2 regions of the Actinomadura luteofluorescens genome follow, and region 2 is predicted to be linked to the other one. Evidence: riboswitches for the same ligand, from Rfam matches in the RefSeq annotation. Region 2 holds a riboswitch; the other holds the start of a gene.
The links. A riboswitch is a leader RNA that binds a small molecule or an ion and turns the genes downstream of it on or off. The one in region 2 is predicted to bind glycine.
Positions count from the first base shown of each region.

Region 1 (14,910 bases), 3.2 Mb from region 2:
GGGGTGGCTATGGCCGAGACGCTGGTCAAGGAGCTGATCGAGGAGGCGCAGGGCAGGCGGCAGGCGCGCCGGCTCGCCGTCCGCGAACTGCGGCCCCGGCGCGCGCTCGCCGGGCTCGCCGCGGCGCTGCTGGTGACGGCGTTCGGCGGGGTGGCCGCGATCGAACTGCTCGCCGGGGCGCTCGGCTCCGCCGTCCATCCGGTGCCGGGCGTCGCCCCGGTCGTGGAGACCCTGCGGCGGCACGCGTGGAACGACCCGGACGTGCTGACGGCGGCGGGCGCGGTGGCCGCCCTCGGGGTCGCCTTCATGGCGGCCGCGCTGCCCGGACGGCTGCGCGGGGTGCCGCTGGCGGGCGCCGATCCGCGGCTCGCGGGCGTCATCGGCCGCGCCGCGCTGCGCCGCGCGCTCGCGGCCGCGGCGATGGAGGTCCCCGGCATCGAGCGCGCCCGCGTCCGGGGCCTCGGGATCTTCCGCCGGGGCGTCCTCGTGCGGGCCGCCACCCACTACCGCAACCCGGCGAACCTCGCCGACCTCGTCCACGACGCGGTCGACGCGCGCCTGGACCGGATCGAGCCGATGCACCGGCCGCCGGTCGACGTCCGCCTCGGCTGGCGGAAGGACTGATGATGAGGATCGCGATCGCCGTCACCGGGGCGGTGCTGCTGCTGGCCGGCGCGTCCGCCCTCGCCCTCGGCCTCGGCGCGTTCGACGCGTTCGGCGCGCTGTCGGAGCGCCCGCTGCTCGACCCGGCGCTGGCGCGCTTCGCCCGGGAGACCGGCTGGTTCCTGCCGGCCGCGGCGGGCGCCGCCGAGGTGCTCGCCCTCGCCGGCCAGTTGTGGCTGGTCCTCCAGGGGCGGGCCGTCGTGCACCAGCGGTGGCCCGACCTCGACCCCGAGACCCGGGCCCGCGCACGCGCCGCCGCCGACGTCCTGCACCGCGACGCCCGCGGCCTGCCGGGCGTCCAGGACGCCCGCGCCCGGCTCACCGGGACGGCCGACCGGCCGCGGCTGCGGCTGAACGTCTCCTGCGCGGGCGACGCCCTCGTGAGCGAGGTGTACGGGGAACTGGGCGCGGGCCCGGTCGAGCGGTACCGCCGCGCGGTCGGCATGCCCGACCTTCCGGTGGTGATCCGCTTCCGGCCGGAGGCCGAGCGGACCCGCGGGCGCCTGCGCGGGCGCCGCCCGCAGCCCGAGTCGGCGTGAGGCGGCCGCCCGGCGCCGGAGCGGGGACGCGCGGCGCCGGGCGGCCGGGCCGCTAGGCGGGCGCGCCCCCGGCGGCGGGCACCGGCGGCCCCTCCCGCGTCCCGGACGGCTCTGCGGCGGGGCCGTGGTCGTCCAGCAGGGTGTCCTCGTTGAACGGGTCCTCGCCGGCGAGGACGCGGCGGGCCCGCCCGGCGTCGAACTCCTTCGTCCACGTGCCGATGACCACGGTGGCGACGGCGTTGCCCGCGAAGTTCGTCAGCGCGCGGGCCTCGGACATGAACCGGTCGATGCCGACGATGAACCCCACCCCGTCCACCAGCGCGGGCTTGTGCGACTGGAGGCCGCCCGCGAGGGTCGCCAGGCCGGCGCCGGTGACGCCCGCCGCGCCCTTCGACGCGACGATCATGAAGAGCAGCAGCGGGATCTGCGCGCCGACCGACAGCGGCCGGTCCTGCGCGGACGCGATGAACAGCGTCGCCATCGTCAGGTAGATCGCGGTGCCGTCGAGGTTGAAGGAGTACCCGGTCGGCACGGTGATGCCGACGACGGGGCGGCTCACCCCGAGGTGCTCCATCTTGGCGATCAGCCGGGGCAGCGCCGACTCCGACGACGACGTCGACAGGATCAGCAGGAACTCGCGGGCCAGGTAGCGCAGCAGGGCGAACACACTGATCCGGCTGACCGCCCACAGCACCGCGCCGAGCACCGCGAACACGAACACCGCGCACGTCGCGTAGAAGCCCAGCATGATCACCGCGAGGCTCTTCAGCGCGTCCCAGCCGCTCGACCCGACCACCGCCGCGATCGCGCCGAACGCCCCCACCGGTGCCGCCCACATGATCATCCAGAGGATGCGGAACACCAGCCTCTGCAGGTGCTCGATGCCCCGCAGGATCGGCGCGCCCGCCGGGCCGAGCCCCTGGAGCGCGAACCCGGTCAGCAGCGCCACCAGCAGCGCCTGCAGCACCTGGCCCTCGGTCAGCGCCGACACCAGCGTGTCCGGGATGATGCCGAGCAGGAAGTCGGTGGTGCCCTCGCCCCCCTCGGCCTGCGACTTCGCCTCGGCGACCGACGAGGGGTCCAGGTGCAGCCCGGCGCCCGGGTGCAGCAGGTTCCCGACCACCAGCCCGATGGCGAGGGCCAGCGTCGACATCACCAGGAAGTAGGCGATGGTGACCAGGCCGATCCGGCCGACCTCGGCCGCCCTGGCGACCGAGCCGATGCCGAGCACGATCGTGCAGAAGATGATCGGCGAGATCATCATCTTGATCAGGTTGACGAACGCGGTGCCGATCGGTTTCAGCTCCTGCGCGAAGTCCGGCGCGAGCAGCCCGACCACCGCGCCCGCCACCACGGCGGCGACGACGGCGAGGTACAGGTAGCGGACGCGGTTGCGGGAGGGTTCGGAGGCGGGCGGGGTCACGGGGGACCTCCTCGGCTCAGGACCCCGGCCTCGGTGCGAGGGGCGGCGCCCGCCCGGTCCGGTCGGATCCGCGGGCGGGCCGCCGCCCCGCGGCGGCGCCCATCCTCCGGCCGGGGCCGGAGCATGCACACCGTGGGCGCCGCACTGGAGGTGAGCTCGCAGGTCAGGCGGGGGCTGGGGGTCTGTCCGCACATGAGTGTGCGCGGTTCTGTGACCGGGGTCACCCTTGTGTACATTTCGTTCACGGCACGGTGCGATGTGGTGACACCGAGACGCGGTGGGGCCGAGGCGGGAGGGGGGACGGAGTGCGTCCTCGATGGACGGCGCCGGGCCGCTGGAGCCTGGCGCGGCAGCTGCTCGCGCTCCAGGCGGCGGTCCTCGGGCTCCTCGTGGCGGCGGGCGCGGCGCTGGCCTTCCTGGACTCCGGCCGCGCCGTCGACGACAGCGCGACCCAGACGGTGTCGGCGGTCGCGGTGAGCATCGCCGACGCCCCGACCGTCCGCGCGGCGCTCGCCGACCCGGCCCCGAGCCGCCTGCTGCAGCCCTACGCCGAGCGCGTCCGGCACGACACCGGCGTCGACTTCATCACGATCATGAGTCCGGCGGGGATCCGCTACACGCATCCGAACCCGTCGCGCATCGGCGGGACCTTCGTCGGCAACACCGCCCCCGCGCTCGCCGGCCGGACGTTCACCGAGACCTACACCGGAACGCTCGGACCGTCCGTGCGCACCGTCGCCCCCGTCTTCGGCGACGACCACCGCGTGGTCGCCCTGGTCGCGGTCGGCATCACGGTCAAGGCGATCTCGGCCGAGCTGCGCCGGCGCCTGCTGGCCCTCGGCGCCGTCGCCGCGGCCGTCCTCGCCGTCGGGATGGCCGGCAGCTACCTCGTCTCCGCCCGCCTCCGCCGCCAGACCCGGGGCGTCGCCCCGGGCGAGCTGCGCGGCATGTTCGAGTACTACGAGGCGATCCTGCACGCCGTCCGCGAAGGCCTCCTCATCCTCGACCGCACCGGCCGCGTCGTGCTCTGCAACGACGCCGCCAGGCACCTGCTCGACCTTGACGCCGGGCCGTCCGGTGCGGCCGGCGGGGACGCGGCGCCGTCCCGGGCGCCCGCCGGGGAGCCGCACGGGCGCGACGTCGCGGAGCTCGGGTTGCCGGAGGAGCTGGTGGAGACGCTGGTGTCGGCCGTGCCGCGGTCGGACGAGATCCACGTGGGGGACACGCGGGTCCTCGTGGTGAACACCTCGCCCGTCCGGTCGCGGGACCGGGTGATGGGCAACGTCGTCACCCTGAGGGACCACACCGAGCTCCAGGCGCTGACGGGCGAGCTGGACACGGTGCGCGGGTTCGCCGAGTCGCTGCGCTCGCAGGCGCACGAGGCCGCGAACCGCCTGCACACGGTGGTGTCGCTGGTGGAGCTGGGCCGTTCCGAGCAGGCCGTGGAGTTCGCGACCGCCGAGCTGGCGAGCGCGCAGCGGCTCACCGACCGGGTCGTCGGCTCGGTCGGCGAGCCCGTGCTGGCCGCGCTGCTGCTCGGCAAGTCCGCCGAGGCGGGGGAGCGCGGCGTGGAGCTCGTGATCGGCGAGGACACCGTGATCGAGGGCGCGATCGAGCCGCGCGACCTGGTGACCATTCTCGGCAACCTCATCGACAACGCGGTCGACGCGGCGATCGAGGGCGCCGCCGACCGGCCGCCGCGCGTCGGCGTCAGCGCCCGCGAGGAGGACGGGGCGCTCGTGCTGGAGGTGTCCGACAGCGGGCCTGGCGTGGACCCGTCCGCCGTGCCCGCGATGTTCCGGCGCGGCTGGACGACGAAGGCGTCCGGCGGCCCGGTCGGGCACGGCCTCGGCCTCGCCCTGGTCGGCCAGGCCGTCCGCCGCAACGGCGGTGACGTGCGGGTGAGCGCGAGCGGATCCGGCCGCGGCGCGGTGTTCACGGTCCGGTTGCCCCTGGCGGCGCGAGCGGCCGGGTCCCGGCGCGGGGACGGTGAAGCGTGATCAGAGTGCTGGTCGTCGAGGACGACCCGGTGGCGGCGGAGGCGCACCGGACCTACGTCGAGCGGGTCGCCGGGTTCACCGTCGCCGGGGTCGTGCACTCGGGGGCGGACGCGCTGCGGTTCTGCGAGCGGACGCAGGTCGACGTCGTCCTGCTGGACTTCTACCTGCCGGACACGCACGGCCTCACCGTCTGCCGCGCGCTGCGCGCCGGGGGACGGGACGTGGACGTGATCGCCGTGACGTCCGCGCGGGACCTCGCGGTGATCCGCACCGCCGTGGCGGTCGGCATCGTCCAGTACCTGCTGAAGCCGTTCACGTTCGCGTCGCTGCGCGACAAGCTCGTCCGGTACGCGCGGTTCCGGGAGCAGGCGGTGGGCTCGGGGGAGGTCAGCGGGCAGGCGGACGTGGACGGGATGCTCGCCACCCTGCGCACCCCCGACCGCCACGCGCTGCCCAAGGGGATGAGCGGCGAGACGCTCCAGGCCGTGACCGACGTGCTGGCCTCGTCCGCCGACGGCCTGTCCGCGGCGGCCGCCGCCGACCTCACCGGCGTCTCCCGGGTCACCGCGCGCCGGTATCTGGAGTACCTGGCGGAGAACGGGCTGGCCGACCGCCGCCCCCACTACGGCCAGGTCGGCCGCCCCGAGGTGCGCTTCTATCCCCGCTAGACGGGGTACTTATGGACCGACAGTTGGAACGACATCGGGGGAGTTGTCGTGAACGACAAGCCTGGCAAGCCCGGGAAGCCCACGGGCAAGGCGGAGTCCGAACCGGAGCGCGAGAAGCGGCCGCGCCGCGGCGAGGAGGCCACGGGCAAGGGGCCGAAGCGCAAACCGGGCGACGCCGCGCGCAAGATGCGGGAGATGTACAAGGGCTAGACGGTCGCGTCGGGTCGGCGGCCCCGATGCTTGACGGCGGCTTGAATTCCCATTTTGGGTCTATGTCGGCTTGTGGGGCTAATGTCCAAAGGGAACGCGACGTCGAGGAGATCAGGAGGCACGCTTGTCCGACCGACGACATTCGGGCGGCTCCACCGAGGGGCTCTTCGACGCATGGAGGGTATAGACGGACAACGGCATGGGCCCCTCCCGCTGAGCGGCCCGAAGACCCGGGGGTCGTGGCGATCGGCTACGGCCCCCGGGTTTTCGCCTGCTTAGTTGTGTAATCCAACTCACCTTTGCGGTGGATTGTGCTCCCCGGTTCGCCGAGCGGATACTTCCGGAGTGAGTTGGAAAACGCAACGGAGGTGGGTTCCATGCGCGACGCGGTGATCGTGGAGGCCGTGCGCACGCCGCTCGGCAAGGGCAGGGCCGGCGGCGCCCTGCACGGCGACCATCCGGCCGACCTGCTGGCCCGGACGCTGACGTCCCTGGTCGAGCGGGCGGGCATCGACCCAGCGGCCGTGGACGACGTGATCGGCGGCGTCGTCACCCAGGCGGGCGACCAGGCGCTCAACCTCACCCGCACGGCCGTCCTCGCCGCCGGGTTCCCCGAGAGCGTCCCCGCCATGACGGTCGACCGGCAGTGCGGCTCGTCCCAGCAGGCCCTGCACATCGCGGCGCAGGGCGTGCAGAGCGGCGCCTACGACATCGCCATCGCGTGCGGGGTCGAGTCGATGTCGCGGGTCCCGATGGGATCGAGCGTCCTGCCGGGCAGCGATCCGTTCGGGACGCTGCTCCCCGACCGCTACCCGGGCGGGCTCGTCGGCCAGGGCATCAGCGCCGAGCTGATCGCCGCCCGCTGGGACCTGTCGCGGGAGGAGCTCGACGCCTACGCCTTCGAGTCCCACCGCCGCGCCGCCGAGGCGTGGAAGAACGGCGAGTTCGACCGGGAGGTCGCCTGGACGGGCCAGCGGGACGAGACCGTCCGCCCGGGGACGTCGCCGGAGGCCCTCGCCGCCCTGAAGCCCGCCTACCACGACGAGCGGACGGCCGAGCGGTTCCCCGAGATCGGCTGGAAGATCACCGCGGGCAACGCCTCCCCGGTCAACGACGGCGCCGCCGCCGTCCTGGTCATGGGCGCCGACGTCGCCGCGCGGCTCGGCCTGCGCCCGCGCGCCCGCTTCCACGCCTTCGCCGTGACCGGCGACGACCCCCTGCTGATGCTCACCGCGATCATCCCCGCGACCGCGCGGGTGCTGGAGCGCGGGGGCCTCACGCTGGACGACATCGACCTGTTCGAGGTGAACGAGGCGTTCGCCCCGGTCGTCCTGGCGTGGGCGCGCGAGACCGGCGCCGACCTCGCCCGCGTCAACGTGCGCGGCGGCGCGATCGCCCTCGGCCACCCGCTCGGCGCGAGCGGCGCCCGCCTCATGACGACGCTGCTGCACGCCCTGGAGGACCGCGGCGGCCGGTTCGGCCTGCAGACGATGTGCGAGGCGGGCGGGCTGGCCAACGCCACCATCGTGGAGCGGCTCTGACGTGCCCTGCCCAGGCCACTTCGAGACAGGCTCTAGGCTTCCCGGTATGCCGAAGGACGCCGATCCGCGCGAGTGCTCGATCGCCGACACCCTGGACCTGGTCGGCGAGCGCTGGAGTCTGCTGGCGATCCGGGAGCTGAGCTACGGGGTGCGGCGGTTCGACCAGATCGTCCGCAACACCGGCGCGTCCCGCGACATCCTCACCGCCCGCCTCCGCAAGCTGGAGGCGAACGGCATCATCAGCCGCGAGCGCTACAGCGACCACCCGGTGCGCTACGAGTACCGCCTCACGCCCGCGGGCATGGAGCTGTGCGACGTGCTGCTCGTGCTGATGGCCTGGGGCGACCGGCATCTGCACCCGGACGACCCGCCCGTCAGCTGGCGCCACTCCTGCGGCGAGGCCGTCAGCCCCCAGGTCGTCTGCCGTCACTGCGGCGGCGAGGCCCGCCGCGGCGCCCACTCCCCGACCGGCCGAGGCGCCCGCCCCTGACCCCGCCCGCGACCGGCGGGGCGGGGGTGTGGCGGCACGGTGTCAGCGCTCGGCGGCCAGGCGGACGCCGAGGCCGATGAACAGCGTGCCCACGGTGGCGTTGAGTCGCCGGCGGGCGGTGTGCCGGCGGCGCAGCCAGTCTCCGATGCGTCCGGCGAGGACGCCGACCGTGCCGTCCACGAGGAACTCCAGCGCGATCAGGACGGCGCCGAGGATCGCGAACTGCGCCCACACGTGCCCGAGCCCGGGATCGATGAACTGGGGCAGGAACGCGATGGTGAAGGTGACCATCTTCGGGTTCAGCAGGTTGGTCAGCAGCCCGTTGAGATACGCCCGCCGCCCCGAGACCCCCGCCGGCGCCGCGTCCACGTCCCTGCGGTGCCGCAGGGTCTGCACGCCCAGGAAGATCAGGTAGGCGGCCCCGGCGACCCGGACCACCGTGAACGCGACCGGCACCGCCGCGAAGAGCGCCGCCAGCCCCGCCGCCGCCACGGCGACGTGCACGGCCTCGCTCGTCGCGACCCCGGCCGTGGCGAGCAGCCCCGCCCGCGGGCCGCCGCGCATGCCGCACCCGAGGACGAACAGCATGTCGGGACCGGGGATCACCATGGCGATGACGGAGGTCACGAAGAACAGCGCGAGCAGGTGCGGATCGATCGGCATGCGGTGATCCTCACACGGTTCCGGGGAGCGGCGGAACCGGATATTCCAGGACACCCGCCGGCGGGCGCGCGTCAGCGGGCCGGGGCGGGGCGGCGGTCGGCCGCCTGGGCGAGAGCGGTGGCCAGGTGGTCGCGGGCCCTGGTCTGGGCGGCTATGCGGGCGTCGAGGACGGCGAGGCGGTCGCGTGCGATCCGGAGGCCCCGCTCGGACGGGGGCGAGGCCGCCACGTCGCCGTCCAGGCAGACCGAGAACGCGCGCACGTCGTCGAGCGTGAGGCCGACGGCGAGCAGCTCCCGGATGTTGCGGACCCGCACGGCCGCGCTCCCGTCGTAGATCCGGTACCCGTTGTCCGCCCGCCGGGACGTGATCAGCCCCGCCTCCTCGTAGTGCCGCAGCGCCCGCGGCGTCGTCCCGGTGATCCGCGCCAGCTCGCCGATCCGCACCGCCACCACCTCCGCCCCCGGTTCTACCAGGCGGTCGGCTCTCTGGCTCAGGCGACCACCGCCCCTCCGTCCACCGCGAGGACGGCCCCGGTGACGAACGAGGCGTCCGGCGAGGCCAGGCGCGTGATCGCCCACGCGACCTCCTCGGGGCGCCCGACGCGGCCGAGCGGGGTGTGCTCGATCTGCCACCGCCGGAGCGCCGCCAGCCGCTCGGCGGACAGGCCCTGGTGCGCGCCGATCGGGGTGGCGATCGCACCGGGCGCCACGGCGGCCACCCGGATGCCGCGCGGCGCGAGCTCCAGCGCCCAGCTGCGCGTGAGCGTCTCCAGCGCCGCCTTGGTGGCGGCGTAGAACGCGTTGCCCGGCCAGCCCCGCTGCCCGACGGACGTGCTGACGTTGACGACGACCCCGCCGCCGTCCAGCGCAGGCAGCGCCGCCTGGGTCAGCAGGACGGGCGCCACCAGGTTCGTCGCGAGCTGCGGCGCGATCGCCTCCGGAGCGAGCGTCTCCAGGGTTCCGCTCCGGACGACCGCCGCGTTGTTGACCAGCACGTCCAGCCGTCCGTGCGCGTCCGTCACCCTGCGCACGATCTCCTCGGCGGCGCCGTCGCCGGTGATGTCGGCGGCGAGGGGCTCGATCCGGGGGTGTCCCTGCGCGGTCTCGGCCAGCGGTTCGGGCCGCCGTCCGACGGCCACGACCCGGGCGCCCTCGGCCGCGAACATGCGGGCCGTCGCCCGTCCGATGCCGGTTCCCGCGCCGGTGACCAGAACGACCCTGTCGTGTGAGTTCGTCTCCATGGCGCCAGCGTGCAACCCTGCCGCCAACGGCAGGGTCAACCCCGGGCGTTCCTGTCCAGGAGGAGTTCGGTGCCGGCGCGGGCACGGGCGGCGGCGGTGGGGTCGCCGTGGATTCCGGCGACCGCATCCACGGCCCGCGCCCCGCCGGCGAGCACGGGCTCGACATCCCGCTCCGGTAGCGCCGGAGCTCAGCACTCGATGACGTTGACGGCGAGGCCGCCGCGCGAGGTCTCCTTGTACTTGTCGAGCATGTCGCGGCCGGTGTCGCGCATGGTCTTGATGGCCTTGTCGAGCGAGACGAAGTGGCGGCCGTCGCCCCGCAGCGAGATCCGGGCGGCGCTGATGGCCTTCACGGCACCGACGGCGTTGCGCTCGATGCAGGGCACCTGCACCAGGCCGCCGACGGGGTCGCAGGTCAGGCCGAGATTGTGCTCGATCCCGATCTCCGCGGCGTTCTCCACCTGCTCCGGGGTGCCGCCGAGGACCTCGGTGAGCCCGGCGGCGGCCATCGAGCAGGCCGAACCGACCTCGCCCTGGCAGCCCACCTCGGCGCCGGAGATCGAGGCGTTCTGCTTGAACAGCACGCCGATCGCCCCCGCGGTCAGCAGGAACCGCACCACGCCCTCGTCGTCCCGGCCCGGGATGAACCGGTCGTAGTAGTGCAGGACGGCCGGGATGATGCCCGCGGCGCCGTTGGTCGGGGCGGTGACGATGCGGCCGCCCGCGGCGTTCTCCTCGTTGACGGCGAGCGCGAACAGGGTGATCCAGTCCATCGCGTGGAGCGGATCGGACGCCTTCTCGACCGAGAGCTGGCGGTGCAGCTGGGGAGCGCGGCGGCGCACCTTGAGCCCGCCCGGCAGGAGGCCCTCGCGGGTGCAGCCCCGGGAGACGCAGGCGCGCATGACCTCCCAGAGTTCGAGCAGCCCGTCGTGGATCTCGGCGGCGCCGCGGCCGAACGCCTTCTCGTTCTCCAGCATCAGCGCGGAAATCGACAGGCCCGTCTCCCGGCAGCGTTCGAGCAGCTCGGCGGCCGTGTCGAACGGGTACGGCAGGACGGTGTCGTCGGGCTTGATGCGGTCGGCGCCGGTGGCGTTCTCGTCCAGGATGAAGCCGCCGCCCACCGAGTAGTACACCTTGGCGCGCAGCTCCTCGCCCGAGGCGTCCAGAGCCGTGAAGCGCATCCCGTTCGGGTGGCCGGGCAGCGACTCCTTGCGCTCGAACACCAGGTGCTCGTTGACCACGAACGGGACGTCGTGGTCGCCGAACAGGCGCAGGGCCCCGCGCTCGCGGATCGCGGCGAGCCGCTCGTCCACCCGGTCGACGTCGACGAGCTCCGGCTTGTCGCCTTCCAGCCCGAGGATGACGGCCTTGTCGGAGCCGTGGCCCTTGCCGGTGAGGCCGAGCGACCCGTAGAGGGTCACGGCGACGGACGCGGTCTTCTCCAGCAGCCCGTCACTCTGGAGGCCCCGCGCGAACCGGTGCGCCGCCGCCATCGGCCCGCCCGTGTGGGACGACGACGGACCGATACCGATCTTGAAAAGGTCGAAAACGCTGATGGCCATAGCTACCTCGTTGTAGCCGCGCCCCCTCCCCCGGAGGGGAACCCCGGCCGGGGGAGGGGGCGCCGGAACGTCACAGGTTCGGGTACAGGGGGTGCCTGTCGGCCAGCGCCTTCACCCGGGCCGCGAGCGCGTCCCGGTCGAAGGACGGCTGCAGCGCCAGCGCGATCACGTCCGCGACCTCGGCGAAGTCCTCGGCGGTGAAACCGCGGGTCGCCAGGGCCGGGGTGCCGATGCGCAGACCGGAGGTCACCATCGGCGGACGCGGGTCGTTCGGCACCGCGTTGCGGTTGACCGTGATGCCGATGTCGTGCAGGCGGTCCTCGGCGTCCCGCCCGGTGAGCTCGGAGTCCACCAGGTCGACCAGCACGAGGTGGACGTCCGTCCCGCCGGTCAGCACCCTCACGCCGGCCTTGGCGGAGTCCTCGGCGAGCAGGCGCTCGGCGAGCAGCTTCGCGCCCTCCACCGTCGCCGCCTGCCGGGCACGGAACTCCTCCGACGCGGCGATCTTCAGGGCGACGGCCTTCGCGGCGATCACGTGCTCCAGCGGGCCGCCCTGCATCCCGGGGAACACCGCCGAGTTGATCTTCTTGCCGTACTCCTCGCGGGCGAGGATCAGCCCGCCGCGGGGGCCGCCGAGCGTCTTGTGCGTCGTGGTCGTCACGATGTCGGCGTGCGGGACGGGCGACGGGTGCAGCCCCGCCGCGACCAGGCCCGCGAAATGCGCCATGTCGACCATGAGCAGCGCCCCGACCGAGTCGGCGATCCGCCGGAACGCGGCGAAGTCGAGCTGCCTCGGGTACGCCGACCAGCCCGCCACGATCATCTTCGGCCGGTGCTCGGCCGCGAGCGAGGCGACCTCGTCCATGTCGACCAGGCCGTCCTCGGCGCGGACGTGGTACGGCACCACGTTCAGCACCTTGCCGGAGTAGTTCAGCCGCATCCCGTGCGTGAGATGCCCGCCGTGCGCGAGGTCGAGGCCGAGGATCGTGTCGCCGTGCTGGAGCAGCGCGAAGTACACCGCCGTGTTGGCCTGCGCCCCGCTGTGCGGCTGGACGTTCGCGTGCTCGGCGCCGAACAGCGCCTTCGCCCGGTCGATGGCGAGCTGCTCGGTGACGTCGACGAACTCGCAGCCGCCGTAGTAGCGGCGCCCCGGATACCCCTCGGCGTACTTGTTCGTCAGGACCGACCCCTGCGCCTCCAGCACCGAGACGGGCGCGAAGTTCTCCGACGCGATCATCTCCAGGGTGCCCTGCTGGCGCCGCAGCTCCGCCGCGACGGCCTCGGCGACCTCCGGATCGGCCGTCGCGAGGGAGTCGTTCAGGCTCATGCTTCCTCGATCAGCTTGTCGTAGGCGGCGGAGTCGAGCAGGTCGCCCGGCTCCTCCGAGATCCGCACCTTGAAGATCCAGCCCTCGCCGTACGGGTCGTCGTTGATGACCTTCGGCTCGTCCACCACCGCGGTGTTCACCGCGGTGATCTCGCCGCTGACGGGGGAGTAGAGGTCGCTGACCGACTTGGTCGACTCCACCTCGCCGCACGGCTCGCCCGCCTCGACGGCGTCGCCCTCCGACGGCTGCAGCTCGATGTAGACGATCTCACCGAGGGCGTCGGCGGCGTGCGCGGTGATGCCGACCGTGACGATGCCGTCCTCGCCACCGAGGCCCGACACCCACTCGTGCTCCTCGCTGTAGCGGAGCTCCTCCGGAACGCTCACGATCACTTCTCTCTTTCCACTGTGGGGGCGCGCCCCACACCGCCGGACAACTTGTTCAGGAACGCTTGCAGATCAGGGACGCTTGTAGAACGGCAGGGCCACCACGTCCACCGGCTCCTGCCGGCCGCGGACGTCCACGGCGAGGCCCGCCTCCTCGACGCCGCTGTCGAGGTACGCCATGGCGATCGGCGTGCCCAGTGTGGGCGACGGGGCGCCGCTCGTCACGATTCCGCACGGCGCGCCGCCGGACGTGACCACCTGGTACCCCTTGCGGGGCGCGCGACGCCCCCGCGCGACCAGTCCCACGAGCCTACGGCCCGGCGGGGTCTGCGCCTGCGCCGCCAGAGCCGACTTCCCCACGAAATCGCCTGGCTTGTCCAGCTTCACGACCCGGCCGAGGCCCGCCTCGAACGGCGTCGTCTCCGCCGTCAACTCGTTCCCGTACAGCGGCATCCCCGCCTCCAGGCGCAACGTGTCACGAGCCGACAACCCCGCCGGGACGACCCCCTCCACCGCCGCGAGCGCCCGCCACAACCCGACCGCGTCGGCCGCGTCCACGAACAGCTCGAACCCGTCCTCGCCCGTGTACCCGGTGCGCGCCACCAGCGCGTCCACGCCCGCGACCCGCCCCGCCAGGATCGCGTAGTACTTCAGGTCCCCCAGCGGCGCGTCCGTGAACCCCTCGAGGATCCCCTGGGAACGCGGCCCCTGCAGCGCGATCAGCGCGTACGAGTCGGACCGGTCGTCCACCGCGGCCTCGAACCCCGCGGCGCGCTCGACCAGCGCCTCCCGGACCACGGCGGCGTTCGCGGCGTTCGCCACCACCATCCACGTCTCGTCGGCGAGCCGGTAGACGATCAGGTCGTCCAGGACGCCGCCGTCGTGCCCGCAGATCATCGTGTAGCGGGCCTTGCCCACCGGCATCGGCGACAGATTCCCGACCAGCGCGAAGTCCAGCGCGGCCCCCGCGCCCGGCCCCGAGAGGAAGATCTCCCCCATGTGCGACAGGTCGAACAGCCCCGCACCCGTGCGGACGGCCTGGTGCTCGGCGGTCTCGCTCGCGTAGCGCAGCGGCATCAGATAGCCCGCGAAATCGACGAGATTCGCGCCGAGGTCCTCATGGACGTCGTGCAGCGGCGTCTTCTTCACGGTCGGATCGGCGGACATGGGATCGGCTCCTTCGTCACGGGCGCGCGTGGTCCATCGTCCCACTCGCGCACCGGGCGTATCGGTGCCTCCCCCTCTGTCATCGGCGCCTGAGAGCTTCACCCGCCGCAACGCGGCCGGCTTTCACCTTCGGCGGGGGACCACGGTCCCCGCTTTCCAGAGGTCGCCTGGCCCGTGCGGTCCATGGGCCTGAGAGGTTCCGGGGAGGATTTGCTCCTTCGGCGTCCCCCACCGGCTGCGAGGGACTCTCCCGCACGGGATCATCAGCTGTCGAAGAAGGCTAGCAGTGTTCATTGCTTTTTTTCAGGTCGGGGCCTTGGGGGCCCCGACCTGAAAAAACGCGTGCGATCGCTGCATCGCTCCGGCTCGCCTGGCGGCTCGCTGCGCGATCAGGTTCTCGCAAGCTCGAACCTGCCTTTGGACGCGATCGCGAGTGTTGAGGCTGTCGCGGGGCTGAGGCGGCGGCTGAGGTGGCTTCGTTAGACGGTGCTGCTGGGGTGCGCCTGTTCCGCCAGTCCCTTGGCCCGGGTCGTCTCGGCTGTTGCGCTCCTTGTTGGTGTTGCGGTCTCCCCCGCTTCGGCTCGGGACGATGGTTGGGGTTCGGGTCGCCTTCGGCGTTGCGCGGGTGGGGGTTCGGGTCGCCTTCGGCGGTTTGGGGGTGGGCGTCTTTGTTTAGTGGGGGGTGGGGGGAGTGGACATGGACTTCACGCAGGTTTGGAGGGCGGTTCTGATCTTCTGTAGCTCGTCGGGGGCGGGGGTTCTCGTGGGGTTGGGGGTCGGCATCTGGACGCCTTGCTTTTGCATGCAGTCGTTGAAGGCCTTGACCGCCTTGGACTGGGCCGGGGGCAGGGGCGTCGTCTCGGTGCCCTTGCCGGGCTTGGGGGTGGACGGGGCCGTCGTCGCGGCGGTCGGGGGCGGGGGTGACGAGGCGCTCGTCGGCTTGCCGTCGTCGCCGCCGCAGCCGGCCAGGGCCAGGGGCAGGATCAGCGCCGTTGCCGCTATGTGACCGCGCTTCAAGGGAACCTCCGTGG
Region 1 is NZ_JACCBA010000001.1:6,197,658-6,212,567, forward strand. It holds gene BJY14_RS28920 (DUF6286 domain-containing protein) at 10-624, shown strand; gene BJY14_RS28925 (hypothetical protein) at 624-1,202, shown strand; gene BJY14_RS28930 (cation:dicarboxylate symporter family transporter) at 1,255-2,625, opposite strand; gene BJY14_RS28935 (sensor histidine kinase) at 2,931-4,625, shown strand; gene BJY14_RS28940 (response regulator) at 4,622-5,293, shown strand; gene BJY14_RS28945 (hypothetical protein) at 5,342-5,503, shown strand; gene BJY14_RS28950 (thiolase family protein) at 5,881-7,044, shown strand; gene BJY14_RS28955 (winged helix-turn-helix transcriptional regulator) at 7,091-7,534, shown strand; gene BJY14_RS28960 (LysE family translocator) at 7,577-8,197, opposite strand; gene BJY14_RS28965 (MerR family transcriptional regulator) at 8,269-8,640, opposite strand; gene BJY14_RS28970 (SDR family NAD(P)-dependent oxidoreductase) at 8,688-9,437, opposite strand; gene BJY14_RS28975 (L-serine ammonia-lyase) at 9,626-10,999, opposite strand; gene glyA (serine hydroxymethyltransferase) at 11,070-12,326, opposite strand; gene gcvH (glycine cleavage system protein GcvH) at 12,323-12,712, opposite strand; gene gcvT (glycine cleavage system aminomethyltransferase GcvT) at 12,785-13,879, opposite strand; glycine riboswitch at 13,953-14,042, opposite strand; glycine riboswitch at 14,047-14,142, opposite strand; gene BJY14_RS28995 (hypothetical protein) at 14,552-14,896, opposite strand.
Region 1: linked by a shared signal. The riboswitch ahead of gcvT (glycine cleavage system aminomethyltransferase GcvT) and the one ahead of gcvP (aminomethyl-transferring glycine dehydrogenase) in region 2 are both predicted to bind glycine.

Region 2 (14,910 bases):
CTGTCGACCAGCACGGTGCGGTGCGGGGCGTGCGCCGCGAGCGGCTCCGGCCCGCCGCCCGGAAGGAACGCCCAGACCCGGTCCTCCACGGCGTGCAGGCCGAGCCGCTCCAGCGCGCCGGCCAGCTCGGCGCGGCGCTCCTGCGGCATCGTGGTCCCGCGCGGGTTGTGCAGCGTCGGCTGGACGTAGACGGCGCCGAGCGGGGCGGCGCGGTGGGCGTCGGCGAGCGCGTCCGGGCGCAGCCCGTGCTCGTCCATCGCGATCGGGACGGGCGTCACGCCGAGCCGGGCCGCGATCCCCTTGATCACCGGATAGGTGAGCGCCTCGACGCCGAGCCGGCCGCCCGCGGGCACGAGCGCCGCCACGGCTCCCGCGATGGCCTGCCGGCCGTTCCCCGCGAACAGCACCTCGGAGGGGTCGGGCCGCAGGCCCGGCGAGGCGAGCAGCGCCGCCGCGGCCTCGCGGGCGGCGGCTGTCCCGGCGACCCCGGCGGGACCGAGCGCGGCGTCCAGGACGTCCGGGCGGCGCAGGCGCTCCAGCCCCTCGGCGAGCAGGGCGCTCTGCCCGGGGACCACGGGGTGGTTCAGCTCCAGGTCGACGCGGGCGTCGGCGGGCTCGGCGAGCGCGGGCCCCGGCGGGTGCTCGCCCGCGCGGACGAAGGTCCCGCGCCCGACCTCGCCCACCACCAGGCCGCGCCGCGCCAGCTCCCGGTACACCCGGTTCGCCGTCGAGCCCGCGATGCCGCGGCGTCGCGCGAACGCGCGCTGCGGCGGCAGCCGCTCCCCCGGGCGGAGCCGCCCCGCCGCGATGTCGGCGGCCAGCTCGTCCGCGACCCGCCGGAAGTCGTCCATGCGAACCTCCGCATTGCACCGAGAACAATGTCGTTATTGCACCGATGATAGCGCGACTTCTACTCTGGGAAAACTCGAGTCGACTGGAGTGCAATGATCTCGTACGCGGCCGTCGCGGCCATCGCCCTGTTCGCCCTCGGCCTCGTCCTCACCCCGGGGCCCAACATGATCTACCTGGTGTCGCGGTCGGTGACGCAGGGCCGCCGCGCCGGGCTGATCTCGCTCTGCGGCGTCGCCGCGGGATTCCTCGTCTACGTCGCGGCCGCCACCGCGGGCCTCACCACGATCTTCACGCTCGTGCCGCCCCTCTACACGGCGATCAAGCTGGCCGGCGCCTGCTACCTGCTGTGGCTGGCGTGGCAGACGCTGCGGCCGGGCGGCACGACCGCCTTCGAGCCCCGGGACCTGCCCGCCGACCCGCCGCGCCGGCTGTTCGCCATGGGCCTGGTCACCAACCTGCTCAACCCCAAGATCGCCGTGCTGTACGTGTCGCTGCTGCCGCAGTTCGCCGACCCCGGGCGCGGCCACGTCGCCGTCCAGATCCTGCTGCTCGGCGCCGTCCAGGTCGTGATCGCCGTCACCGTCAACGCCCTCATCGTGCTCGGCGCCGGCTCCATCGCGTCCTTCCTCGGGCGCAGGCCCGGCTGGCGGCGCGCCCAGCGCTACCTGATGGGCTCGGTGCTGGCCGCCCTCGCCGTCCACATCGGCCTGCGGCCCGCGACCGCCTGACCCGGCGCGCCCGCCCGCGGGGGACGCGCCCCGCGCCGCCGCGCCGGACCTTGCCATGATGGGCCGGTGATCGCACGCCAGGACGAACCCGGCGGCCGGGAGCCGGACGGGCGCCCCGACGCCTCCATGTCGCTGCTCGCCGACCTCTTCGCCGGCAAGCACCTCGACCCGGGCTACGCCGCGGCCGCGGCGCGCCGGGCCGCCTCCGGCGGTGCCGCGCCGCGGCCGCGGCGGCTGCGCGGCGCGGGCGTCCTGCTCGTCCTCGCCCTCGCCGGGGCGCTGGCCGCCGTCGCCGGCGTCGAGGCCCACCGCGGCGAGCCCGTGGCCGCCGAGCGGCGCTCCAAGCTCGTCGACCAGATCCATGCCCGCACCGCCGAGACCGACGCCCTCCAGCACCGGCTCGACCGGCTGCGGGCCGACACCGAGCGGCGCCGGGCCGCCGCGCTGGCCCGCAGCGCCGAGGGCCGCCGCGTCCGGCGGGCCGTGGCCGCGGCGGGCGCCGCGGCGGCCGCCACCCCCGCCGCCGGCGAGGGCCTCGTGGTCGCCCTGGACGACGCCCCGGCCGCGCCGGGCCGCGCCGCCGACGCCGGCCGGGTCTATGATCAGGACCTCCAGGTCCTGGTGAACGGGCTGTGGGCGGCGGGCGCGCGGGCCATCGGCGTCAACGGCCAGCGGCTCACCCCGACCACCGCGATCCGCGCCGCCGGCGAGGCGATCATGGTCGACTACCGGCCGCTCGACGGACCCTACGAGGTCACGGCGCTCGGCGACGCCGGGCGCCTGCGGGCCGCCTTCGCCGGCTCGTCCGCGGACCGGCGGCTCGCGGCGCTGCGCGACCGGTTCGGGATCAGGTACGGCACGCGCCGCTCGGGCGCGCTGCGGCTGCCCGCCGCGGGCGCGTTCCGGCCGCGGTACGCCGTCCCCCGCGACGGGGGCGGCCGGTGAGCGGGGGAGGGGGGACCGGGGAATGATCGCGCTGATCGGGCTCGTCGTCGGCGTCACGCTGGGCCTGCTGATCCAGCCGGACGTGCCGCTCTGGCTCCAGCCCTACCTGCCGATCGCGATCGTGGCGGCGCTCGACGCCATGTTCGGCGGCGTCCGGGCCCGGCTGGAGGGGATCTTCGACGAGAAGGTCTTCACGGTCTCCTTCGTCAGCAACACCGTCATCGCCGCGCTGATCGTCTTCCTCGGGGACAAGCTCGGCGTCGGCTCGCAGCTGTCCACCGGCGTCGTGGTCGTCCTCGGCATCCGGATCTTCTCCAACGCCGCGGCCATCCGGCGGAAGCTGTTCGGCGCGTGACCGGCGGCGAGGCCACACGGCGCGACGAGGCGCCACCGGGCGGCGAGCAGATACCGGAGGACGAGCAGGCCCAGGAGGACGAGCAGGCCCGGGGAGAAGAGCAGGCCCAGGAGAAGGAGCAAGTCGGACCGGGGCCCGGAGGCCTGCGCGCCCTCGCCGATCTGCTGCGCCCGCGCGTCAGCCCGGGGCAGCTCGTCGGCGGGCTCCTGTGCCTGGTGCTGGGGTTCGCGGTCGCCGCCCAGGTGCGCTCGACCGAACGCGACACCACGTTCGCCACCGCGCGGCAGGACGAGCTCGTCGGCATCCTGGCTGACCTGGGCCAGCGCTCCGAGCGCCTGAGAGGCGACCTGCGCGACCTGGAGGAGACGAAGGCCCGGCTGGAGCGGGACGCCGAGGGCGGGACGGCCCTGCAGGAGGCGCGCGAGCGGGCGACCGCCTACGGCCTGCTCGCGGGCACGCTCCCGGCCGAGGGCCCCGGCATCGAGCTGCGCATCGACGATCCCGGCCGCGGGGTGAAGGCCCTCAACCTGCTGGACGCCCTGGAGGAGCTCCGCGACGCGGGCGCCGAGGTCATCCAGGTCGGCGACGTGCGCGTCGGCGTCGACACCCACTTCCTGGACGAACGCGACGGCATCCGCGCGGACGGCAGGCTCCTCACCGCCCCGTACCGGTTCCTGGCGATCGGCGACCCGCACACGATGACGACGGCGCTGGGCATCCCGGGCGGCCTCGTCCGCACGCTGGAGGGCGCCGGGGCCCACGTACTGATCACCCGGCGCGCGAAGGTGGCCGTCGGCGCGGTACGGTCTCCCTAGAGGGGACGGGGACGGTCGACCGACCGCCGGGCCGGGACGTCGTGATCGCGGCGGTCCGCGCGGCGGCATGGACCTGCGATCATCGGCGAATGTAGTTTGGTGCAGCCGGTTCACCGTTCCAGTTGACCCCTCGGGCAATACCCGCGTAAGTTGCGGCGACCGTCGTGTGAGCGGGCGGTGAGTTGGACCGTGGCCGGGGGCGGGTCCCCGGCGTGGGTTGGGTGAAGGATGCGCGTGGCGCAGGCGGTCCCCGCTACGGCGGGCGGTCCGCGGGCGGCACGCCGATGGTAGGAGGCCGAGCCGATCGATGCCGAGCGTCTACTGCACGCAGTGCGGTCACGCCAACCCGGATGATGCCCGCTTCTGCTCGAACTGCGGCACTCCGCTGAGGAGTTCGGCGCCGCCGCCTCCCCGGGAGTCGCCTGGCGAGTCCACGTCCACGATCTCCATCGGGGGGTTCGAGGCGCTGGACACCGACGCCGGCGCCGAGGAGCCGGTCGGGCCCGACCAGATGGCGATGGAGGCGCTCCCCCCGGGAACCGCGCTGCTCGTCGTCAAGCGCGGACCCAACGCCGGCAGCCGCTTCCTGCTCGACAAGGACCGCACGTCCGCCGGACGGCACCCCGAGAGCGACATCTTCCTGGACGACGTCACCGTCTCCCGCCGGCACGCCGAGTTCGCCCGGCAGGGCGGTGTGTTCTCCGTCCGCGACACCGGCAGCCTCAACGGCACCTACGTCAACCGGCAGCGGATCGACCAGGCCGGGCTGTCGGGCGGCGACGAGGTCCAGATCGGCAAGTTCCGGCTGGTGTTCCTGACCAATCCGGCCCACGGCTGACGGAACGCGGCGAGGTCGCGGCGAACGATGGGAGGGCCCTTGAGCGCGGAGCCGGCCCCGTCCCCGATGACCATCGGGGACGTCCTCGGGCTGCTCAGGCCCGAGTTCCCCGACATCACCATCTCCAAGATCCGCTTCCTGGAGTCCGAGGGGCTCGTCGAGCCCGAGCGCAGCCCGTCCGGCTACCGCAAGTTCGGCGAGGCCGACGTCGAGCGCCTGCGGTACGTCCTCACCGCGCAGCGCGACCACTACATGCCGCTGCGCGTCATCAGGCAGCACCTCGAGGCGCGCGACCGCGGCGAGAGCGTCCCGCCGCTCGGTGACCGCCGCCCCGGCCCCGCCGCGCCGGACCGGCGGCGCCCCCGCACGCTCGTGGCCGCCGACACCACCGCGCCGGACCCCGCCGTCCGGCTCACCCGCCGCCAGCTCCTGGACGGCGCCGGCATCGACGAGGCCCTCCTCGCGCGCCTGGAGGAGTACGGCCTCGTCCGCCGGACGGGCGCGCACTACGAGGGCGAGGCGCTGAACATCGCGCGCGTCGCGGCCGCGCTCGGCGAGTTCGGCTTCGAGGTCCGGCACCTGCGCGCCGTCAAGGCGGCCGCCGACCGGCAGGTCGGCCTGATCGAGCAGATGGTCGCGCCGCAGCTGCGCCGCCGCAGCCGCGGCGCGCACGAGCAGGCCGCCGAGACGGCGCGTGAGATCGCCGCGCTGTCGGTCCGGCTGCACGCCGCGCTGGTCGGCGCGGGTCTGCGCGAGAGCCTCGACCACTGATCGCGCGGCCGTGGAGGTTTTTGCCGCCCCCCGTGCGCCGCGAGCTGTCCGAGCCTGGGTGTACGTTGGCTACATGGTTCGGTCAGGAATCGATCCGCTGCACATGGTGATCGAGACAGCGAGAACCAGCAGGGAGCCGCAGTGAAGCAGATGGAGGTCGTCGGCGTCCGGGTCGAGATGCCCTCCAATCAGCCGATCGTCCTGTTGAAGGAGACGGAGGGCGATCGCTACCTGCCCATCTGGATCGGGGCGGTCGAAGCGACCGCGATCGCCTTCGCCCAGCAGGGGGTGCTGCCCGCCCGGCCCCTCACCCACGACCTGTTCCGCGACGTGCTGGACGCCCTGAGCGTCCAGCTCCGCACCGTCAACATCACCGCGCTGCGCGAAGGGATCTTCTTCGCCGACCTCATCTTCTCCAACGGCGTCGAGGTGAGCGCCCGCCCGTCCGACTCCATCGCCCTCGCCCTGCGCACCGGCGCCACGATCTTCGCCAGCGAGGACGTCCTGGAGGAGGCCGGCGTGGCCATCCCCGACGAGCAGGAGGACGAGGTCGAGAAGTTCCGCGAGTTCCTCGACACGATCTCCCCGGAGGACTTCGGCCGCGCCGGATAGGCCGCCCCCACGCCGGACGGGCCGCCCCTGCGCCCACCCCGAGGTGGGCGATTCCCGTGGCGTATGTCACTCTGGAGTGCGAGTTCATGCCATGGGGCGAATGGTCGCCCATTGCGCCGGACCTGGCGGTTTTTGCGGGGGAACCATCGGGGTATGGACTGCGTGGGTGGCGAAGGTGCGCAGTTTGCCCACGTGAAGCCGGTTCATCCGGGCATGCGACGCGCCGACGGTGAACGTTGACCACACCCTGACCGGCACCTACCGTGCTGGTGGAACACCCGTGGTGTAATTCGTCAAACCCCCTTGACGAACCGCCGCGGGATGATAGAAGCCGGAGGTCCGCGTGGCGGTGAGCAGCGGCGAGGGCAAGGCGACCCCCGACAGGCGCGTGGCGTCCCGCCGTGCCGGAGAGCAGGGTCTGCTCTTCGACACCCAGGTGTCGGTGCCGCCGGAGGATGTCGGCTACCGCGGCCCGACGGCGTGCGCCGCGGCGGGGATCACCTACCGGCAGCTCGACTACTGGGCCCGCACGAAGCTGGTCGAGCCCAGCGTGCGGTCGGCGCAGGGGTCCGGCAGCCAGCGGCTGTACAGCTTCCGCGACGTCCTGGTCCTGAAGGTCGTCAAGCGGCTCCTGGACACCGGCGTCTCGCTGCAGCAGATACGCACGGCCGTCTCCCACCTGCGCGACCGCGGCGTCCAGGACCTCGCCCAGATCACCCTGATGAGCGACGGCGTCAGCGTCTACGAGTGCACCTCGCCCGACGAGGTCGTCGACCTCCTCCAGGGCGGGCAGGGCGTGTTCGGCATCGCGCTCGGACGGGTGTGGCAGGAGGTGGAGGGCAGTCTGGCGGAGCTGCCCGCTGAACGCGCCTCCACCGGCGACGACGACCCCGCCGGACAGCACCACGACGAACTGGCCGACCGGCGGCGCGCCCGCCGCACCGGCTGAGGCCGGGCCTCAGAGCGCCTCCTTGCGCTGCAGGAAGGCGAACGCCCCCCACCCCGGCAGGACCGGCAGCCACAGCGTCAGGAGCCGGTAGAGCAGCACCGCCGACGTGGCCGTCTCCGCCGTCAGCCCCGAGATCGTCAACGCCAGCGTGAGCGCGCCCTCGACGGCCCCGAGCCCGCCCGGCGTCGGCGCCGCCGACCCGACCGCGTTGGCGGTGAGGAACACCAGCACCACCGTCGTCCACGGCAGCGACCCGCCGAACGCCCGGACCGACGCGTCGAGGCACAGCGTGAACGCCAGCGTCAGCAGCAGGGTTCCGCCCATCCCGGTGGACAGCTTCTTCGGCGACTGCAGCACGTCCACCAGGCGCGGCACCACGCCGGAGAACATGGCCCTCAGCCGGGAGGCGACCACCCTCCGCACCCGCGGCACCGTCAGCGCGAGCCCCGCGAGCAGCCCCAGGCCGAGCACCGCGAGGACGATCGTCCGGGACGGGGCCAGGTCCTGCGTCGCCTTCGCCGTCGAACCGGTCAGGAACCCGAACAGCACCAGCAGCAGGATGTGGGTGACCATCCCCACGAGCTGGGAGGCGCCCACGCTCGCGACGGCGAGGGCGGGCCGGACGCCCGAGCGCTGCAGGTAGCGCGTGTTGACGGCGACGCCGCCTACGGCCGCCGGCGCGACCAGCTTCACGAACGACGCCGCCAGCTGCACCAGGACCGTCCGCCACAGCGGCAGCCGCTCGGGGACGAACCCCATCAGCATGAACGCGGCGGCGACATAGGTGAGCGCCGCCGCCCCGAGGGCCGCCGCCACCCAGTGCCAGCTCGCCGTGGCCGCCAGACGGCCGATGTCCAGGCTCGTCACCTGCGGGATGACGATGTACGCCGCGACCGACAGCGCCACGATGCTGACGATGGTCCGGGGCCGGAACCGCTCCAGCTTGGCCGGGGGCGCCTCCGTCTCCGGCTTCAGCCGGACGATCTGCTCCCGGATGCGGGTCAGCAGGTCCTTGTGGCGCCGCAGCGCGGTGCGGGTCTCCCGCGACAGCGCCACCCGCTGGAGCAGCGGCACCGCCCCGCCGAGGGCCTCCTCGCCCAGCACCGGCGCCGCGGTCCGCACCGCCCGCTCCGGCCCCGTGCGCAGCGCCAGGGTCGTGAGCAGCTGCGCGAGGTCCAGGCGCAGCGCCAGGTCGCCGGCCGCGGTCTCCCCGGACCGCAGGTCGGTGAGGTAGGCGAGGCCGTCGTCGCCGACCAGGACCGCCTCGCCCTCCAGCCGCCGGTGCGCGAGCCGCCCCGCCTGCAGGGACCGGAACTGCCGCCACACGTCCGCCAGCAGCTCGTCGGTGACCTCCCCGTCGGGGACGTCCCCGAGCCGCCGCCCCGGGACGTGCTCGTAGGCCAGCAGCGCCGCCTCGGTGCCGACCTCGCACGTGCCGACGAGCCGCGGCGTCCGGGCGCCCGCGGCGTCCACCGCGTACGCCATCAGCGACTCCAGTTCCAGGGACCGGCGCAGCGACCGCAGCGTCCGCCCCGTCGTGGCGCCGCGCAGCCGCAGCAGCCGCCAGACCCGGTACAGCAGCCCGGCGGTCTGCTGGTCGCGGTCCAGGACGCGGACCTCGATGTCCCAGTCGCCGTGCGCCCCCCGGCCCGCCGGGAGCCGGGCGCCGTACCCGTCCTGGGGGCAGGAGGCGAGGGCGACGCCGTAGCGGCGGCTCTCGTCGGCGGCGTGCGCGTCGTCCAGGCGCGCCCCCCGCTGCGGGCGCAGGCCGAGCCGTTCGAGCGCGGCCACCACGGCCGCGCCGGACGGGCGCGGGTTCGGCGTCCCGACCGCGTAGAGGGTGCCGTGGCCGATGGCGCGGCCCAGCAGGTAGGTGGCCGCCAGCGCGGCGACGGAGGCGTAGGACGCGGTCAGCCCCGTCAGCGCCGCCAGCCCGATCATGGTCCAGGTCGCGGCCTGCCAGCGGGCGCGGCCCGCCATCCCGACCGCGCTGACGAACGCGATCACCGGGGCGATGTCGGTGTGCACCGGCGCGGTCTCGGTGCCGCCCCAGATCAGCGAGTCGAGCACGCCGCCCGGCGCGGCCCGCACCACCAGGTCGTCCAGGCCCACCGTGACGCCGAAGGCGATCATCGCGGCCAGCAGGGCGATCGCGACGCGCATGCCGTCCTTGTGGAACAGCCGCTCGATCGCGAACGCGATCGGGACGGCCAGCACCCCGAAGCTGGACACCAGCGTCGCCAGCGTCAGCAGCGGCCGCGGCGCGTGCGCGGTGCCCTGCGCGATGTCGGTCTGCAGGCCGTGGGTCGTCTGCTGCGCGATCGACACCAGCAGCATCACCGCCGCCAGCCCCACCACGGACGCCGCGAACCGGATGGCGTCGGAGGGCCGGCGGATCCGGTACGGCTGGGCGGGCTCGTCGACGGGCGCGGCCGCGGCGGCGCCCTGCGCCGGGCGCACCGCGCCGTCGTGGGTCTGTGTCACGCCGTACCGCCGCCCTGACCATCCGCCATCGTGATCAGCGTCCCAGACCCGGCGGCGCGCCGTCGAGTCGCGGGGCCGCCGCCGGGACGCGCGTCCATCCCGCAGCCTCATCTCCCCGCCCCCGTGCGGCCCGGAACCGTCGCGTCCCAGGTGAGTCAGCACATGGTACTCGCCGGTACGGCCCCGGCGCCCGGCGGCGCGGCCCCTTGCGGCGGGCCGGAACGACGTCGCGGACGCGCCTTTGGGTAGGGTTCGACCTAGGACATGCCGTCGACCCTGTGCGGGAGAGACCCCACGCCGCCAGCGTGGGGCGCCGAAGGGGCAACCTCCCCGGAACCTCTCAGGCAAAAGGACCGCGCGGGCGAGGCACCTCTGGAAAGCAGGCGCCGGTCCCCCCACGGGGGCGGGCGGCTCACCGAAGGGGAAACCCCGCCGCGCGGGTGAAGCTCTCAGGTGCCGATGACAGAGGGGGAGACCGGCCCGCCGGCCAGCGCCGGCGGCGCACCTGAGCGACCGCAGCAGCCAGGAGGCCCTCCATGACCGCCCAGTTCTTCGCCCCCGTGGCCGCGCCGCAGCATCCGCGGTCGGCGTTCGCCGACCGGCATGTGGGCCCCTCGCCGGACGACCAGGCGAGGATGCTGGCCGCCATCGGCTACTCCGGCGCCGAGGCGCTGATCGACAAGGCGGTCCCCGCCGCGATCCGCACGTCCCGGCCGCTGGACCTGCCGCCCGCGCTGAGCGAGACGGCCGCGCTGGACCGGCTCCGCGAGCTGGCGTCCCGCAACACCGTCCTGACGTCCATGATCGGGCTCGGCTACCACGGGACGACCACGCCCGGTGTGATCATGCGCAACGTGCTGGAGAACCCGGGCTGGTACACCGCCTACACCCCCTACCAGCCGGAGATCTCCCAGGGGCGCCTCGAAGCCCTGCTGAACTTCCAGACGATGGTGGGCGACCTGACCGGGCTGCCCGTCGCGAACGCCTCCATGCTGGACGAGGGCACCGCCGCCGCCGAGGCCATGGCACTCGCGCACCGCGTCTCCAGGCGCAAGGAGCCCGGGACGTTCCTCGTGGACGCCGACGCCCTCCCGCAGACGATCGAGGTCGTCCGGACCCGCGCGATCCCGCTCGGCATCGAGGTCGTCATCGCCGACCTGTCCGGCGGCCTCCCGGACGGCGACTTCTTCGGCGTGCTGCTGCAGTACCCGGGCGCGTCCGGCGCCGTCCGCGACCTGGAACCGGTCATCGCGCAGGCCCACGAGCGCGGCGCCAAGGCCGTCGTCGCGGCCGACCTGCTCGCGCTGACGCTGCTCCGCCCGCCCGGCGAGTCCGGCGCCGACATCGCGGTGGGCTCCGCGCAGCGGTTCGGCGTCCCCTACGGGTTCGGCGGCCCGCACGCCGGCTACATGGCGGTCGGCGAGGGCATCCAGCGCCAGCTCCCCGGGCGGCTCGTCGGCGTGTCCGTCGACGCGGACGGCGCCACCGCCTACCGGCTGGCGCTGCAGACCCGCGAGCAGCACATCCGCCGCGAGAAGGCCACCAGCAACATCTGCACCGCCCAGGTCCTGCTCGCCGTGATGGCGAGCATGTACGCCGTCTACCACGGCCCCGAGGGCCTGGCCGCGATCGCGCAGCGGACGCACCGCCGGGCCGCCGAGATCGCCGCGGGGCTGCGCGCCGGCGGCGTCGAGATCGTGCACGACTCGTTCTTCGACACCGTCCTGGCCCGCGTGCCCGGCCGCGCCGCCCAGATCGTCGCGGCGGCCCGCGAGCGCGGGATCAACCTGCGCCCGGACGGCCCCGACCGGGTCGCGATCGCCTGCGACGAGACGACGCTGCCCGAGCACGTCACGGCCGTGCTGGACGCGTTCGGCGCCGCCGCGGCCGGCGACGTCCCCGAGGCGTTCCCGGACGTCCTGCGCCGCGAGAGCCCCTACCTGACCCACCCCGTCTTCCACGCGCACCGCTCCGAGACCGCGATGCTGCGCTACCTGCGCAGGCTCCAGGACAAGGACATCGCGCTCGACCGCTCCATGATCCCGCTCGGCTCCTGCACCATGAAGCTGAACGCCACCGCCGAGATGGAGCCGATCACCTGGCCCCAGTTCGCCGACCTCCACCCGTTCGCGCCGCTCGACCAGGCGGCCGGCTACGTCGAGCTGATCGGCGAGCTGGAGGGCTTCCTCGCCGAGATCACCGGGTACGCCAGGGTCTCCGTCCAGCCGAACGCCGGCTCCCAGGGCGAGCTGGCCGGCCTGCTCGCCATCCGCGGCTACCACGCCTCCCGCGGCGAGGAGCACCGCGACGTCTGCCTGATCCCCTCCTCGGCGCACGGCACCAACGCCGCCAGCGCCGTCATGGCCGGGATGCGGGTCGTCGTCGTCACGTGCGACGAGGGCGGCAACGTCGACCTCGACGACCTGCGCGCCAAACTCGCCGCGCACGGCGACCGGCTCGCGGCGATCATGGTGACCTACCCGTCCACGCACGGCGTCTTCGAGGAGACGATCACCGAGGTGTGCGCGGCCGTGCACGAGGCCGGCGGCCAGGTCTACGTCGACGGCGCCAACCTCAACGCGCTCGTCGGCCTGGCCCGCCCCGGCGAGTTCGGCTCGGACGTCTCCCACCTCAACCTGCACAAGACGTTCTGCATCCCGCACGGCGGCGGCGGCCCCGGCGTCGGCCCGATCGGCGTCCGCGAGCACCTGGCCCCGTTCCTGCCCAACCACCCGCTGCGCGAGGAGGCCGGCCCCGGCACGGGCGTCGGCCCCATCTCCGCGGCCCCGTGGGGATCGGCCGGCATCCTGCCGATCTCCTGGGCCTACATCGCGATGATGGGCCCCGACGGCCTGCGCGCAGCGACCGAGGGCGCCATCATCGGCGCCAACTACCTCGCCGCCCGCCTCGCCCCGCACTACCCGATCCTCTACACCGGCCGCAACGGCCTCGTCGCGCACGAGTGCATCGCCGACCTCCGCAAGATCACCAAGGAGACGGGGGTCACCGCCGAGGACGTCGCCAAGCGCCTCATCGACTACGGCTTCCACGCCCCCACCCTCTCCTTCCCCGTCGCCGGCACCCTGATGATCGAGCCCACCGAGTCCGAGGACCTCGCCGAACTCGACCGCTTCTGCGACGCCATGATCGAGATCCGCCGGGAGATCCAGCGCGTCGCCGACGGCGGCTACGACGCCGACGACAACCCCCTCAAGAACGCCCCCCACACCGCCGCCTGCCTCGTCTCCGACGACTGGAAGCACGCCTACACCCGCGAGGAGGCCGCCTACCCCCTCCCGTCCCTCCGGGAGAACAAGTACTGGCCCCCCGTCCGCCGCATCGACCAGGCCTACGGCGACCGCAACCTCGTCTGCTCCTGCCCGCCCCCCGAAGCGTTCGAGGACTGAATTGGATTGTGGTTGTTCTGGGTGAGGCGCCTGGGGGCGCCTCACCCAGAACAACCACGTGCGATCGCTGTGTTTATTGCAGTGCTCTCCTCCTTCGGGCCTGGCGGCCCTCCATCGTCGGGCACCGCGTGCGATCGCTGGCATCGCTTCGACTCGCCTGGCGGCTCGCTGCGCGATCAGGTTCTCGCTTTGCTCGAACCTGCCTTCGGACGCGATCGCGGTGGTTCGGGTCGCTGGTGGCTTGGGGGTGGGCTGGGCGCCGTTCACGTCGTCTTGATGGTCGGCGATGATCGCGCGGGCCTGGGGGCCGCCGGTTGGGTGCTGTCGCGCGTGGCGCCGGGCTTGGCGGGGCGCGGGGGCGGCACGGGCGATGGATTTGTGATCTTGCTTGGGTTTTGGGTGTCGTCGCGGGACGGGGGCGGCGCGGATCGCTACGCTCTTTGCGGACCCCGACCCCCAGAGGGCAGAAGAGCGATGATCGAGTCTCCGGACGCGGTATCCGACGACGCGGCGCGACTGTGCGAGGAGGCCCGCGGCCTCGCCGAGGACGGTGAGGCCGAGCGGGCCGCACTGCTGTTCGAGAGGGTGCTCGCACTGGGCGACACCCCGTTCCGGGCGCGGGCGGCGCTGGGGCTGGCGGTCGTCCTCGACGACGCCGGGCACGTCGAGCGCGCCCGGGAGGCCGACCGGGCCGCGATCGCCACCGCCGACCCCGAGTACGGGCCGCGCGCCGCCTACCACCTGGCGCTCACCCACGAACGGGCCGGCGAGCAGGAGCGGGCGGCGCCCGCCTGGCGGGTCGTGGTCGACTTCGGCAACCCCGCCTACCTGCCGCCCGCCCACCTGGCCCTCGCCCGGATCGCCGACGACGCCGGCGACTTCGACACCGCCCGCGGCCACTGGGAGGCGGTGATCGCGACCGGGGACGCCGAGTACGGGCCGCCCGCCGCGCACGACCTGGCCCAGCGGCTGCTGGAGCGCGACGAGCCCGCCCGGGCCCAGCGAGCCCTGACCGCCGGGCTCAAACTGATCGACCGGGGCACCGACCCCTACGCGTACGGCAGGCTCGCCGTCGCGCTCGGCATCTCCTACCTCGACCAGGCGATCGGCGCGTTCGGCGCGGCGCTGGGGGAGGAGCCGACCGACCCGGAGGTCGGGCCGCTGGCCACCGAGCTGCTCGCGCGGACGCTGCCGCTGCGGGGGCGGGGCGCCGAGGCGGGCGAGGTGTGGCGGCGGGGGCTCGCCGAGCCCGGCACCGCCGGGCAGGTGCGGGCGCGGCTGCGCCGCGACTTCGGCGACTCCGACGACGACGGCGACCTGTGGTGGGAGCCGGTCGTCGAGCACGCCGTGTCCGACGGGACGCTCCCCGCCCTCGCCGGCGAGGCGTTCGGCGCCCTCGACCACATGTACGCGCTGCTCGCCGTCCGGTACGCCGAGCGCCGGGCGGGCGACGCCCGCGAGACCCTCGGCAGTGCCGTCCGGGTGCCGGGCGGCTACGCGTGGGGGCCGCTGCTGCACGAGAGCTTCGCCGAGCGGTTCCGCCTGGCGACCGGCTCGGCCGCCCCGGACCTGACCGAGGGCTAGGCGGTTTTTTCGCAGTCCCGGCCACTTCGCTCGCCTGGCGGCTCGCTGCGTGACCGTGCCTGGGCGAACGCGGCATCGCTTCGCGATCTGCCCGGTTCCGCTCGCCTCCGGCCTCGCTACACCGGGCAGTTCACGCGTTCGCGCGCGCTTCGAGACAGGCGCTAGCCGGCGATGGCGCGCTCGGCGATCACCTTGGTGATGCGGGCGCGGACGAGGTACTCGGTGGGGACGGCGTTGCGCCGCCCGAACTCCTCGGCCCGGTCGGCGCCCATGTAACGGCCGCCGATGACCGTCGCCCAGCGCAGCACCTCGTCCAGGTCCTCGACGAGGGACGCCTCGGCCTGGATCAGCACGTACGAGTACGGCGGCGTCTGGTCGTCGACGCACACGGACAGGCGCGGGTCGCGGGCGAGAACGCGGCCCTTGACGCTCTGGCGGCCCGTGTTGAACAGCAGGTCGTCGCCGTCGAGGACGAACCAGATCGGCGTCACGTGCGGCGTCCCGTCCTTGCGGGTCACAGCGGCCTTGCCCGTCCGGGTGCCCTCCATGGCGAACGCGCGCCACTCGCTG
Region 2 is NZ_JACCBA010000001.1:9,354,593-9,369,502, forward strand. It holds gene BJY14_RS42975 (aminotransferase-like domain-containing protein) at 1-851, opposite strand, end outside; gene BJY14_RS42980 (LysE family translocator) at 945-1,580, shown strand; gene BJY14_RS42985 (DUF881 domain-containing protein) at 1,647-2,525, shown strand; gene BJY14_RS42990 (small basic family protein) at 2,548-2,880, shown strand; gene BJY14_RS47595 (DUF881 domain-containing protein) at 2,877-3,695, shown strand; gene BJY14_RS43000 (double zinc ribbon and FHA domain-containing protein) at 4,003-4,533, shown strand; gene ftsR (transcriptional regulator FtsR) at 4,573-5,304, shown strand; gene BJY14_RS43010 (bifunctional nuclease family protein) at 5,446-5,916, shown strand; gene BJY14_RS43015 (MerR family transcriptional regulator) at 6,260-6,865, shown strand; gene BJY14_RS43020 (lysylphosphatidylglycerol synthase domain-containing protein) at 6,875-9,349, opposite strand; glycine riboswitch at 9,621-9,715, shown strand; glycine riboswitch at 9,716-9,825, shown strand; gene gcvP (aminomethyl-transferring glycine dehydrogenase) at 9,886-12,756, shown strand; gene BJY14_RS43030 (tetratricopeptide repeat protein) at 13,231-14,340, shown strand; gene BJY14_RS43035 (PPOX class F420-dependent oxidoreductase) at 14,502-14,910, opposite strand, start outside.